2 regions of the Brevundimonas sp. Bb-A genome follow, and region 2 is predicted to be linked to the other one. Evidence: predicted binding sites of a transcription regulator. Region 2 holds the regulator's gene; the other holds the start of a gene.

The links. The regulator HrcA, encoded in region 2, represses chaperone genes, less so after heat shock. The targets are predictions, from matches to a motif close to GTTAGCANTCNNNNNNNNNGANTGCTAAC.
Region 1: a site for HrcA is predicted at 2,399-2,427, ahead of groES (co-chaperone GroES). Genes of this name have one in related genera too.

The regions. Positions count from the first base shown of each region.
Region 1 is NZ_CP045456.1:560,845-566,744, reverse strand. Features, by position in the region: gene BSP_RS02830 (glycosyltransferase family 2 protein) at 1-159, shown strand, start outside; gene groL (chaperonin GroEL) at 259-1,905, opposite strand; gene groES (co-chaperone GroES) at 2,043-2,330, opposite strand; gene BSP_RS02815 (hypothetical protein) at 2,606-3,031, shown strand; gene zigA (zinc metallochaperone GTPase ZigA) at 3,082-4,302, opposite strand; gene BSP_RS02805 (DUF1826 domain-containing protein) at 4,399-4,983, shown strand; gene BSP_RS02800 (DUF4260 domain-containing protein) at 4,984-5,361, opposite strand; gene pgi (glucose-6-phosphate isomerase) at 5,358-5,900, opposite strand, start outside.
Region 2 is NZ_CP045456.1:681,520-687,419, forward strand. Features, by position in the region: gene BSP_RS03345 (S8 family peptidase) at 1-1,471, shown strand, start outside; gene grpE (nucleotide exchange factor GrpE) at 1,599-2,237, opposite strand; gene hrcA (heat-inducible transcriptional repressor HrcA) at 2,234-3,286, opposite strand; gene rph (ribonuclease PH) at 3,393-4,118, shown strand; gene BSP_RS03365 (hypothetical protein) at 4,180-4,554, shown strand; gene pnp (polyribonucleotide nucleotidyltransferase) at 4,624-5,900, opposite strand, start outside.

The sequences.
Region 1 (5,900 bases), 120 kb from region 2:
TACCGAAACCAGTATCTGGACGTCGATCACCGCCACCGCGAAACCGGCCGGTCGAAATACACCAACTGGGGCCGGCTGAAGGTCGCCTTCGCCGATCTATTGGGCGTCATGTGGCTGAAGAGCCGGTCGCGCCGGCCGGGGGCGATCTCCGAATTTTGAGCGCGATAATCCAGACGCTCACAGAACGGGCGCGACAATAGAAAAGGGCGGGACCTCGCGGTCCCGCCCTTCTGCATTTCAGCGTCGGAAGGCTTGGACTTAGAAGTCCATGCCACCCATGCCGCCCATGCCGCCCATGTCAGGAGCGGCGGCGCCGCCCGACTTCTTGGGGGCGTCGGCGACGGCGGCTTCCGTGGTGATCAGGATGCCGGCCACCGAAGCGGCGTCTTGCAGGGCCGTGCGGACGACCTTGGCGGGGTCGATGACGCCCATCTTGACCAGGTCGCCGTACTCTTCCGTCTGGGCGTTGAAGCCGAAGGAGGCGTCGTTGTTCTCCAGCACCTTGCCGACCACGATCGAGCCTTCGACGCCGGCGTTTTCGGCGATCTGACGGATCGGGGCCTGCAGGGCGCGACGGATGATGGCGATGCCGGCGTTCTGGTCGGCGTTGTCGCCCTTGACGTCGGCCAGGATCTTGGAGGCCTTCAACAGGGCGATGCCGCCGCCGGGAACGATGCCTTCGTCAGCCGCAGCGCGGGTGGCGTTCAGGGCGTCGTCGACGCGGTCCTTCTTTTCCTTCACTTCGACTTCGGTCGAGCCGCCGACGCGGAGAACCGCGACGCCGCCGGCCAGCTTGGCCAGACGTTCCTGCAGCTTTTCCTTGTCGTAGTCGGAGGTGGTGTCTTCGATCTGGCGCTTGATCTGGGCCACGCGGGCTTCGATGTCGGCCTTCTCACCCACGCCTTCGACGATGGTGGTGTCGTCCTTGGTGATCGAGACCTTCTTGGCCTTGCCGAGCATGTCGAGCGTGACGCTCTCCAGCTTGATGCCCAGGTCTTCCGAGATGACTTGGCCGCCCGTCAGGATGGCGATGTCTTCCAGCATGGCCTTGCGGCGGTCGCCGAAGCCCGGCGCCTTGACGGCGGCGACGCGCAGGCCGCCGCGCAGCTTGTTGACCACCAGGGTGGCCAGGGCTTCGCCTTCGATGTCCTCGGCGATGATCAGCAGCGGACGGCCCGACTGCACCACGGCTTCCAGGATCGGCAGCATGGCCTGCAGCGAGGTCAGCTTCTTCTCGAACAGCAGGATCAGCGGCTCTTCGAGAACGGCCTCCATCTTGTCGGCGTTGGTGATGAAGTAGGGGCTCAGATAGCCGCGGTCGAACTGCATGCCTTCGACGACGTCGACGGTGGTGTCGGCGGTCTTGGCTTCCTCGACGGTGATCACGCCCTCATTGCCGACCTTGGCCATGGCCTGGGCGATCAGCTCGCCGATTTCGGAGTCGCCGTTGGCCGAAATGGTGCCGACCTGGGCGATTTCCGAGTTGTTGGAAACGGGCTTGGAGTTGGTCTTGACCTCTTCCAGGACCAGGCCGACGGCCTTGTCGATGCCGCGCTTCAGATCCATCGGGTTCATGCCGGCGGCGACGGCCTTGAGGCCCTCTTGCACGATGGCTTGAGCCAGAACGGTCGCGGTGGTGGTGCCGTCGCCCGCCTTGTCGTTCGTCTTCGAAGCGACTTCGCGGATCATCTGGGCGCCCATGTTCTCGAAGGCGTCTTCCAGCTCGATTTCCTTGGCGACCGAGACGCCGTCCTTGGTCGAGCGCGGGGCGCCGAAGGACTTCTGGATCACGACGTTGCGACCCTTCGGACCCAGGGTCACCTTGACGGCGTTGGCGAGGACGTTGACGCCGCGCAGCATCTTGTCGCGCGCGTCGGTGTTGAACTGTACGATTTTAGCGGCCATGCGGGCAGCTCCTTTTGTGTGAGTGGCGAGTGGTTAGTGGCGAGTGGCGAGGATCTGAGATTGGGGCGACGGCGGCGGTTTCGTCCGGAAACCTGCTCGCCACTCGCCACTGATCACTCGCCACTGAGGGCTGAGCCTTAGCTCAGCACTCCAAGCACGTCCGACTCTTTCATGATGATCAGGTCTTCGCCGTCGATCTTCACTTCCGTGCCCGACCACTTGCCGAACAGGATGCGGTCGCCGGTCTTCAGCTCCAGGGCGTTGACCTTGCCCGAGTCGTCGCGGGCGCCGGGGCCGACGGCGACGACTTCGCCTTCCTGGGGCTTTTCCTTGGCGGTGTCGGGGATGATGATCCCGCCCTTGGTCTTGGATTCTTCTTCAACGCGCTTGACCAGCACGCGGTCGCCGAGCGGACGAAACGCCATCGGTTGTCTCCCTTGATCCCCCGAATGGGGCGATTTGAACAATGGGTCAGCCTCTCCGCGACCGCCGTTTTAGCAGCCGACCACGGAGAGTGCTAACGCGAGCGGGAGTTAGTCAGAGGGCGGCGGGGCGTCAAGCGCCGCCGCGTGTGAAACTTCCGCGACGGATGAACGCGCGATGAACCACGGCCTCCGAACCCGTTCAAACGGCGCGCGCTAAAACCACCTCAACGCTCGCGATCCCCGGAAGACGCGAGGCGATTCAGAGGAGACGGACCATGTCCAAGCTGTTGAAAATCACCGCCGCCGTTGTCGCCCCCGCCGCCGCCCTGGCCTTGACCGCCGCCCCGGCTTCGGCCCAGTCGCGTGACCGCGACGACACCGCCCGCAACGCCCTGATCGGCGCCGCCGTCGGCGGACTGGCGGGCGCCGTCTACGGCAATGGCGACGGAACCTATATTGCGGGCGGCGCCTTGGCCGGCGCGGCCTTGGGCGCGGTAGCCTCGTCCAATCGCGGATCGGACTGCGGCTATTATCGCGGCGGCCAATGCTACCGGAACCAGGGCCACTGGGAACGCGAGCACGGCATCAACAGCCGCGACCCGCGCTGGGAGCAGCGCCGTGATTATCGCGACTGGCGCCGCGACCAGCGCTATGACCGGCGCGACGAGCGCCGCGACTATCGCTACGATCGCCGCTGGTAGACTGCGGACGTGAAATTCAGAAGGGGCGCCTTATCAAGACGCCCCTTTTGTCATGCCGCGTCCCGACGCGGGTCCCAATGCGGGAAGGGATCCTCCAGCCTGGCCCAGCCCTTGGGTCCGCGTTCCATCTCGAACCGGCTCAAAAGGGCGGCGTCGAACAGGGAGGTCAGCAGATCGCGGTTCATGTCCTTGCCGATCAGGACGATCTCCTGACGACGGTCGCCATAGGGTTGTCGCCAGACGGCCTCGATCGCCTTCAGCCATTCGGCGTTGTCGTCGGGCCAGCGCTCGCGCGGCGCCGAAGCCCACCACAGTCCGCCCCATTCATGTTCGGTCACGGCCCCGGCCTGGCTCCAGGAACCGACATAGTCCATCCGGCTGGCCAGCCAGAAGAAGCCCTTGGAGCGCCAGACGCCGGGCCATTCGCGCTGCAGCAGGTCGTAGAAGCGTCGGGGATGAAAGGGTCTGCGCGCCCTGTAGACGAAGGTTGAGACGCCGTATTCCTCGGTCTCGGGCGTCACCTCGCCGCGCAGGGCCTGGGACCAGCCGGCCGCCTGTTCCGCCCTTTCCATGTCGAACAGGCCCGTGCCGACGACCTGATCCAGGGGCACGGCGCCGCGCACTGCCTGGATGATCCGGGCGCGCGGATTGAACTGGGTCATCATCGCCTTCAGCGTCCCGAGTTGGGTCGCATCGAGCAGATCGCACTTGTTCAGCACGATGACGTCGGCGAACTCGATCTGGTCGATCAGCAGATTGGCGATCGTGCGTTCGTCGTCCTCGCCCAGATGTTCGCCGCGAGTCTTCAGCCGGTCGGTCGAGGGATAGTCGCGGTGGAAGTTGAAGGCGTCCACCACCGTCACCATGGTGTCGATCCGGGCCAGGTCCGACAGGCTGAAACCGTCCTCGTCGCGGAAGTCGAAGGTGGCGGCGACCGGCATGGGTTCGGAAATCCCGGTGGATTCGATCAGCAGGCAGTCGAACCGACCCTCGCGCGCCAGCTTGCCGACCTCGATCAGCAGGTCCTCGCGCAGGGTGCAGCAGATACAGCCGTTGGACATCTCAACCAGCCGTTCCTCGGTCCGCGACAGGTCCGCCCCGCCGCCGTCGCGCACCAGGGCGGCGTCGATGTTCACCTCGCTCATGTCGTTGACGATGACCGCGACCCGCAGCCCGTCGCGGTTCGCCAGGACGTGGTTCAGCAGGGTCGTCTTGCCGGCCCCGAGAAAGCCGGACAGGACGGTGACGGGCAGGGTCTTGAACTCGGACATGACGGCGCTCCACGGCTGCTGCGCCGAGCTTGACCACAGCCCGGCGACTGTGAGAGTTACGTTATATTATAACATGCATAGTCAGCAAGGTTTTCCATGGCGGTCGGCGCAGTCGTCCAGGGGCAGGCGCCCACGGTCTTCACCACCCTGTTCGAGCCGCAGGTGCGGATGGCGATCTGGTCGCGGCCCAGTCCCATGCCGCCGGACGCCTTACCCCCGCCGGACTTCACCGCCGACTGCGACGGGCGCTGGATCGCCACGTCCGGTCCGGCGCCCGAGTGGTTGCTGCAGGATATCGAGGGATTGGCGGAGATTGTGGCGGCGATAAGCGGATGCGACGCCTGGCGGGCGCGCTGCGAGACCGTGACCCGCCGCGCCTGCCCGCGGTTTCATCAGGACGCCGTGCCGGTACGCCTGATCGTCGCCTATGAGGGGCCGGGGCCGGAATGGGCCTTCGCCGGCGAGATCGGCGAGGATCTGGACGGGCGCCTGATCGGCACGCGTCGTCGGGTCCGCACCCTTCGCCCTGGCGACGTCGCCGTCATCAAGGGCACGGCGCCGGGCTGGGAGGCCTGGCCGGACTTGCCGGTGGTCCTGCACCGCTCGCCGCCGGCCGGGAGACGCACCCCCCGGCGCGTCCTGACGATCGACGCCGCGCCGGACCGCGAGGACCGGGTTTGATCAGGGTCGCGAACGCGCGCGTCCGATCAGGCCGAGATGAGTCACGCCAAAGGCTTCAGGCGATTTCAGCCCATACCCCAGGGCGCGATCCAGGCCGATATGGGCCAGCCAGATTAGGGCCACGGACGTGGCTGAGGGGATGGATGCGGCGAGCCCCACGGCTCCCAGCACGAGGGGGCCGATCAGGCTGTGCGCCAGATTATAGCCCAGGGCGCCGAGACTCGGCCCCGCCAGATAGGCTGCGAAACTGACGTCGGGCGCCAAAAACAGGACGGCGAACAGGATCCAGCTGGCGTCCATATGGGCGTAGGCCGCCAGGGCCGCGCCGAAAAGCGCCAGGGCCTCGACCCTTTGCCAAGTTGCAGCGACGACCTTCATTGCGACAGGCGTCGCATCAGGGCGGCGGTAGAGGGGTCCAGTGCCTCGGACGGTCGTCCCGCCTCCACATCCTTCAGGATCGCCTTCGCTAGGACCTTGCCCAGCTCTACGCCCCATTGGTCGAAGCTGTTGATGTCCCAGATCACGCCCTCGACGAAGGTCTTGTGCTCATAGAGGGCCAGAAGGGCGCCCAGGGTCTGGGGCGTCAGACGGTCCATCAGTATGGCGGTCGAGGGGCGGTTTCCGGTGAAGGTCCGGTGGGTCGCCAGACGGGTCGCCTCTTCTTGCGACAGGCCCTGGGCCAGGCCTTCCGCCTTGGCGGCTTCGGTGGTCTTGCCCAGCATCAGGGCCTGACCCTGGGCCAGGGCGTTGGACCAGAGCGGCGATTCCGGCGCGTCTCCATGGGTCTTGGCCACGATGACGAACTCGGCCGGGACGATCTGGGGACCCTGGTGGATCTGCTGGAAGAAGGCGTGCTGGCCGTTGGTGCCGGGCTCGCCGAAGACGACGGGGCAGGTCTGGCGCGTCACGGGGGTTCC
Region 2 (5,900 bases):
CAGCTTTTCGAACAGGGCCGGGGTGGCGGCGGCGGGCTATATCTCGGCGCCGGGCGAGGCGATCGTCACAGGCTGCGATACGACCAGCTGCTGGCGGGTCAGCGGCACGTCCTTCTCGGCCCCGCACGTCGCCGGCGCCCTGGCCCTGTTGATGGACGCCTTTCCCAATCTGACCGGCCGCCAAGCCCTGTCCCTGCTGATAGAGACTGCGCGGGACGCCGGAGACGCCGGGACCGACGTCGTCTATGGCCGCGGTCTTCTGGACCTGGCGCGCGCCTTCCAGCCGGCGGGGACCACTTCTGTGCCCCTGGCGGACGGCGCGACCCTGGTCGCCGCGACGGAGCCCGGCAGTTTTGTCGGCTCGGCCTTCGGCGACGCCTTTGCACGCCAGACGGCGCTCGAGACCGTGCTGTTCGACGGCTATGATCGAATGTTCGCGGTCCAGCTGGGCGGCGCCTATCCGACGGCGCCCAGCCGTTCGTACCAGGCTGCGCCGTTCGAACCCAGCCGCACCGCCACGACCAGCCTCAGCCTGCCCCGCGGCGGGCGGCTGAGCCTGACGGCGGCCCAGCTTGACGAACCGGTCGAGGCGGTGACGGCCCGCCACGACCTGACCGACGCGCCCTGGCTGGGCGACGAACCCCGCCAGGAGGCCCTGCTGGATCTGGAGATCGGCCGCCTGAACTTCGCCACCTGGCAAGGTCGCGGCGGCGCCGTCTCTCCGTTCAAGGGCGCGGCCGGCGACGGTTTCGCCGCCCTGGCCCAGGCCGATCATGCGGCGCGCGGTCAGGTTCGGCTCGGCGCCTTCACCCTGGCGGCCGAGAGCGGCGGGGGGGACCGTCGCATGCCGCTGCGTCGGGTCGAGGAAGCGGCCTCGACCTACAGCCGCGCCACCCTGGCCTGGCGCGGCGCCGACGGCGGCCTGTCGCTGAGCCTGGGCGCCCTGGACGAACGGCTGGGGCCCTTGGGGGCCTTCATCCCGGGCGGTTCGGACTTCGCCCTGCCGTCGCGGACCCGCTTCTATGCGGTCGGCGGGGACTGGGCCCTGCGACCGGGTCTGGCCCTGCTCGGCGAGGTCGGCGTGGGCGCCACCGAGACCGAAGGCCGTTTCCTGTCGACGGACGGGGCGGCGATCAGCTCCAACTGGCGGCTGGCCCTGCTGACGGGTTGCACCGCCCTGTGCGATCGGATCAGCTTCACCGTCTCACAGCCGCTCCGGATGGAGCGGGGGACCTTCTCGGCCTGGCTGGCGGACGTGCCGGTCGATTATTTCGACCCCCTGACCTATTCGCGTCGCCGCTTCTCGGCGGCGCCCAGCGGGCGTCAGATCGACTTCATCCTGGGCGGCGAACGCAGTCTGAGGGACGGCTCCAGCCTGTCGCTGCAAGCCGTGGCCAGCCGCGAGCCGCGCCACACCGCCGACGCCGCGCCCGAGTTCGCCCTGATCGGGGGCTGGCGACGCCGGTTCTGAGGGGGTGTCGGCGCTGGTGAAGGTGAGCGAGAATTGTGCGGCCTCGAACGTCGTGCCGAACGCCTCGCTCACCTGCCGCTCACCAGCACTATTCACTAGCACAAACCCCCTCAGAGGAGGGCGGTGATCAAGCCTTGCCGTCGAAGGCGTGAGTCTGGGGTTCGCCGCCGCCGCCGCCATAGGGGTTTGACGGCTGGGCGCCCGATCCCTTGGCGGCCACCACCACCATGGCCGGGCGGATCGTGCGGCCGAAGAGTTCGAAACCGGACTGCATCGTCTGGATCACCGCCCCGCCCGGCACCGTGTCCGACGGCTGTTCGATCATGGCCTGGTGCAGATGGGGGTTGAAGGCCTCGCCGGCCTCGGGGGCGACCCGTTTCAGACCGTTGGTCTCGAACGCCTGCAGCAGGGCCTTCTGGGTCATTTCCAGACCGGTCACCAGACCGGCCGTGGCGCCCTCGGCGTCCTTGGGCGCGGCCATCAGGGCGCGCTCCAGATTGTCGGCCACGCCCAGCAGATCCTTGGCGAAGCGCTGGATGGCGTAGGCGCGGGCGTCGTTCTGCTGGGCCTCCGAACGGCGCTTCAGATTCTCCATCTCGGCGGCGACGCGCAGGGCGCGGTCCTTCCATTCGTCGCGCTCGGCGATCACGGCGTCCAGCGGCGCCAGAGCGTCGGACGGATCGGCGTCCAGCCCGTGTTCGGCGTTGGCCTGGGCCATGTCGGCGTCCAGTTCGTTGAAATCGTCGTTCTGGGGTTTGTCGCTCACGTTTCTTTCCCGTCCAGCATCCGGCCCAGCACCCGGGCGGTATAGTCCACCAACGGAATGACACGGGCGTAGTTCAGTCGCGCCGGTCCTATGACGCCTATGGCGCCCAGAACCCGCTGTCGGCCGCTCATATAGGGCGCCGCGATCACGGCGGAACCCGAAAGTGAAAACAGACGGGTTTCGGCGCCGATGAAAATCCGCACCCCTTGGGCCGCATCCACCCCGTCCAGCAGGCCGATCAGCTGTTCCTTCTGCTCCAGATCGTCGAACAGGACCCGCACCCGCTCCAGATCGGCCAGGCCTTCGCCGTCCTGCAGCAGATTGGCCCGACCCCGCACGATCAGGGCCCGCTCGCGGTCCGGCCCGCCGGACCAGGCGGCAAGACCGTCCTCGACCAGTCGCGCGGCGGCCTGGTCCAGCTCGCGCCGGGCGATCTCCAGCTCCTGGGTCATTTCCCGCTTGGCCTCGGCGAAGGGCCGGCCGCGCAGCCGCGCGTTCAGGAAGTTGGAGGCCTCCGTCAGGGTCGAGGGGGTGACCCCCGCCGCCAGGGTCATGATCCGGTTCTCCACCGTGCCGTCGTCGGCGACGATGACCGCCAGGGCCTGATCGCCGCCAAGCGCCACGAACTCGACATGTTTGACCCCGGCGTCGCGCACCGGGCTGGAGACCACGCCTGCGCCCCCCGCCAGGCCCGACAGCAGATTGGACGCCTCGTCCAGGGCGGCCTCGAAATTGCGGCCCCGGCCGGCCAGGCGGGCGTCGATCTCGCGCCGCTCCTCCTTGGTGAGGTCGCCGATCTCCAAGAGGCCGTCGACGAACAGGCGCAGACCCGCATGGGTGGGAATCCGCCCCGCCGAGGCGTGGGGCGAGGCCAGAAGGCCCGCCAGGGTCAGGTCCTGCATCGTATTGCGGATCGAGGCCGGCGACAGGGCGATGCCGCCCAGCGACAGGGTCCGCGACCCGACCGGTTCGCCCGTCTCGAGATAGCTCTCGACGATGCGCCGGAAGATGTCGCGCGCGCGCGCGTCCAGCCCGGCCAGCCCCGCCAGAGACTGGCCCGTCGCCGGACCGCCGTCGAACGGCGGGGTTTTGGGGGCATACAGGCTCACGTTTTCAGGATAATCACCGCCGCCCCAGCTTCCAAGGACTCATCTCATGCGCCATTCGCAACGCACCGACGCCCAGCTGCGTCCCGTGACCATCGAGACCGGCGTCAATCGCTACGCCGAGGGCTCGTGCCTGATCAGCTTCGGCCATACCAAGGTTCTGGTGACGGCCTCGGTCGAGGAGACCATCCCCGGCTGGATGCGCGGCAAGGGCCAGGGCTGGGTCACGGCCGAATACGGCATGTTGCCTCGCGCCACCCACACCCGCGGCCGCCGCGAGGCCGCCGCCGGCAAACAGACGGGCCGCACCCAGGAGATCCAGCGCCTGATCGGTCGCAGCTTGCGCGCCGTCGTCGATCTGAAGGCGTTGGGCGAGCGTCAGGTGGTGCTGGACTGCGACGTGATCCAGGCCGACGGCGGCACCCGCACCGCCGCCATCACCGGCGCCTGGGTCGCCATGGCCTCGGCCCTGAACTATCTGCGCGACGAAGGCGTGCTGAAGGCCGACCCGATCCTGGACCAGGTGGCCGCCGTCTCCTGCGGCGTCTGCGACGGGGTTCCGGTGCTGGACCTGGACTATGAAGAGGATTCCGAGGCCGAGGCCGATTCCAACTTCGTCCTGACCGGTTCGGGCCAGATCGTCGAAATCCAGGCCACGGGCGAAAAGCGCGGCTTCACCCGCGCCGAGTTCGACCGTCTGTTCGCCCTGGCCGAGACCGGCTGCGCCGAACTGTTCGCCCTGCAGAAGGCCGCGCTGGAGGCGGTGCGCTCTTAAGGGGTTTCGCGCGTTCAACAGGCGGGTCATCGTGGCTATGACCCTCAGCCCGGAGATGTCGATGCGCCCTTTCCTGTCCGCCTGTTTCGCCCTGTCGGCCGTCCTCGCGGTCGCCGCCTGCCAGTCCGGGGAGGACAGGACCGCGCCCGCTGCGGCCCCCGGTTCGGGCGCGCAGACCATAGCAGAGACGGCTCCGGGTCCGGCGTCTTCGGATCAGCCCGATACGGGCGCTGAACGAGGCCTCGCAGCCCAGACCGCATGCCGCGCGGATATCGGCGAGGCGGCGGCGGCGCGTCTGGTCGAGCGCTGCATCAAGGTCAGCCCGGCCACCCATCCGCCCTGCCACGCCGACAATCCCTGCGCCCTGATCCGGGGCGAGATCGACCGGTCCTGCAAGCTGTGGGACAAGGATCCGCCCGCCGAATGCCGCTCTTGAGACGGCTGTTATGAAAAAGGCCCCGCCGTCGCCGGCGGGGCCTTCGTCACTCAAACCTCAGGCCGAGGCTCAGTCGCGACGGCGACGGCCGCGATCGCCGCCTTCGCGCTTGGGACGGCCGCCGGTGTCTTCCGACAGCGGCTCCTCGCCGCGTTCGGCGCGTTCGGCGTTGATCTTGTCGGTGATGTCTTCGCCGGTGGTCTGGTCCACGACCTTCATCGACAGCTTGGTCTTGCCGCGGTCGTCGAAGCCCAGGAACTTGACCTTGACCTCCTGGCCTTCCGACAGGACGTCGGCCGGGTTGGCGACGCGTTCCAGAGCAATCTGGGACACGTGGACCAGGCCGTCCTTGGCGCCGAAGAAGTTCACGAAGGCGCCGAAGTCGACGACCTTGACCACCTTGCCGGAGTAGATGGCGCCCACTTCCGGTTCCGAGGCGATGGACTGGATCCAGGCCTTGGCGGCGTCGATCTTCTCCTGGTCGTTGGCGGCGATCTTGATCGTGCCGTCGTCGGCGATGTCGACCTTGGCGCCGGTCTTCTCGACGATCTCGCGGATCACCTTGCCGCCCGAACCGATCACTTCACGGATCTTGTCGACCGCGATCTTGATGGTTTCGATCTTGGGCGCATGCTCGCCCAGCGAGGCGCGCGGGGCGTCCATGGCCTTGGACATCTCGTCGAGGATGTGCAGGCGGCCGGCCGAGGCCTGGGTCAGGGCCTGTTTCATGATCTCCTCGGTGATGCCGGGGACCTTGATGTCCATCTGAAGGCTGGTGATGCCTTCCGAGGTGCCGGCGACCTTGAAGTCCATGTCGCCCAGGTGGTCTTCGTCGCCCAGGATGTCCGACAGGATGGCGAACTCGCCCGACGGCTCCAGGATTAGACCCATGGCGATGCCCGAGACCGGACGGACCAGCGGAACGCCGGCGTCCATCAGGGCCAGGGACGAACCGCAGACCGTGGCCATCGAGGACGAGCCGTTCGACTCGGTGATCTCGGAGACCAGGCGGATGGTGTAGGGGAAGTCTTCCTTCTTGGGCAGCATCGGACGGATGGCGCGCCAGGCCAGCTTGCCGTGACCGATTTCGCGACGACCGGGCGAACCCATGCGGCCGGCTTCACCCACCGAATAGGGGGGGAAGTTGTAGTGCAGCAGGAAGCTTTCCTTATAGGTGCCCTGCAGGCTGTCGATGTACTGCTCGTCCTCGCCGGTGCCCAGGGTGGCGACGACCAGGGCCTGGGTTTCGCCGCGGGTGAACAGGGCCGAACCGTGGGTGCGCGGCAGGACGCCGACTTCCGACACGATGGCGCGGACCTTGTCCAGGGCGCGGCCGTCGACGCGGT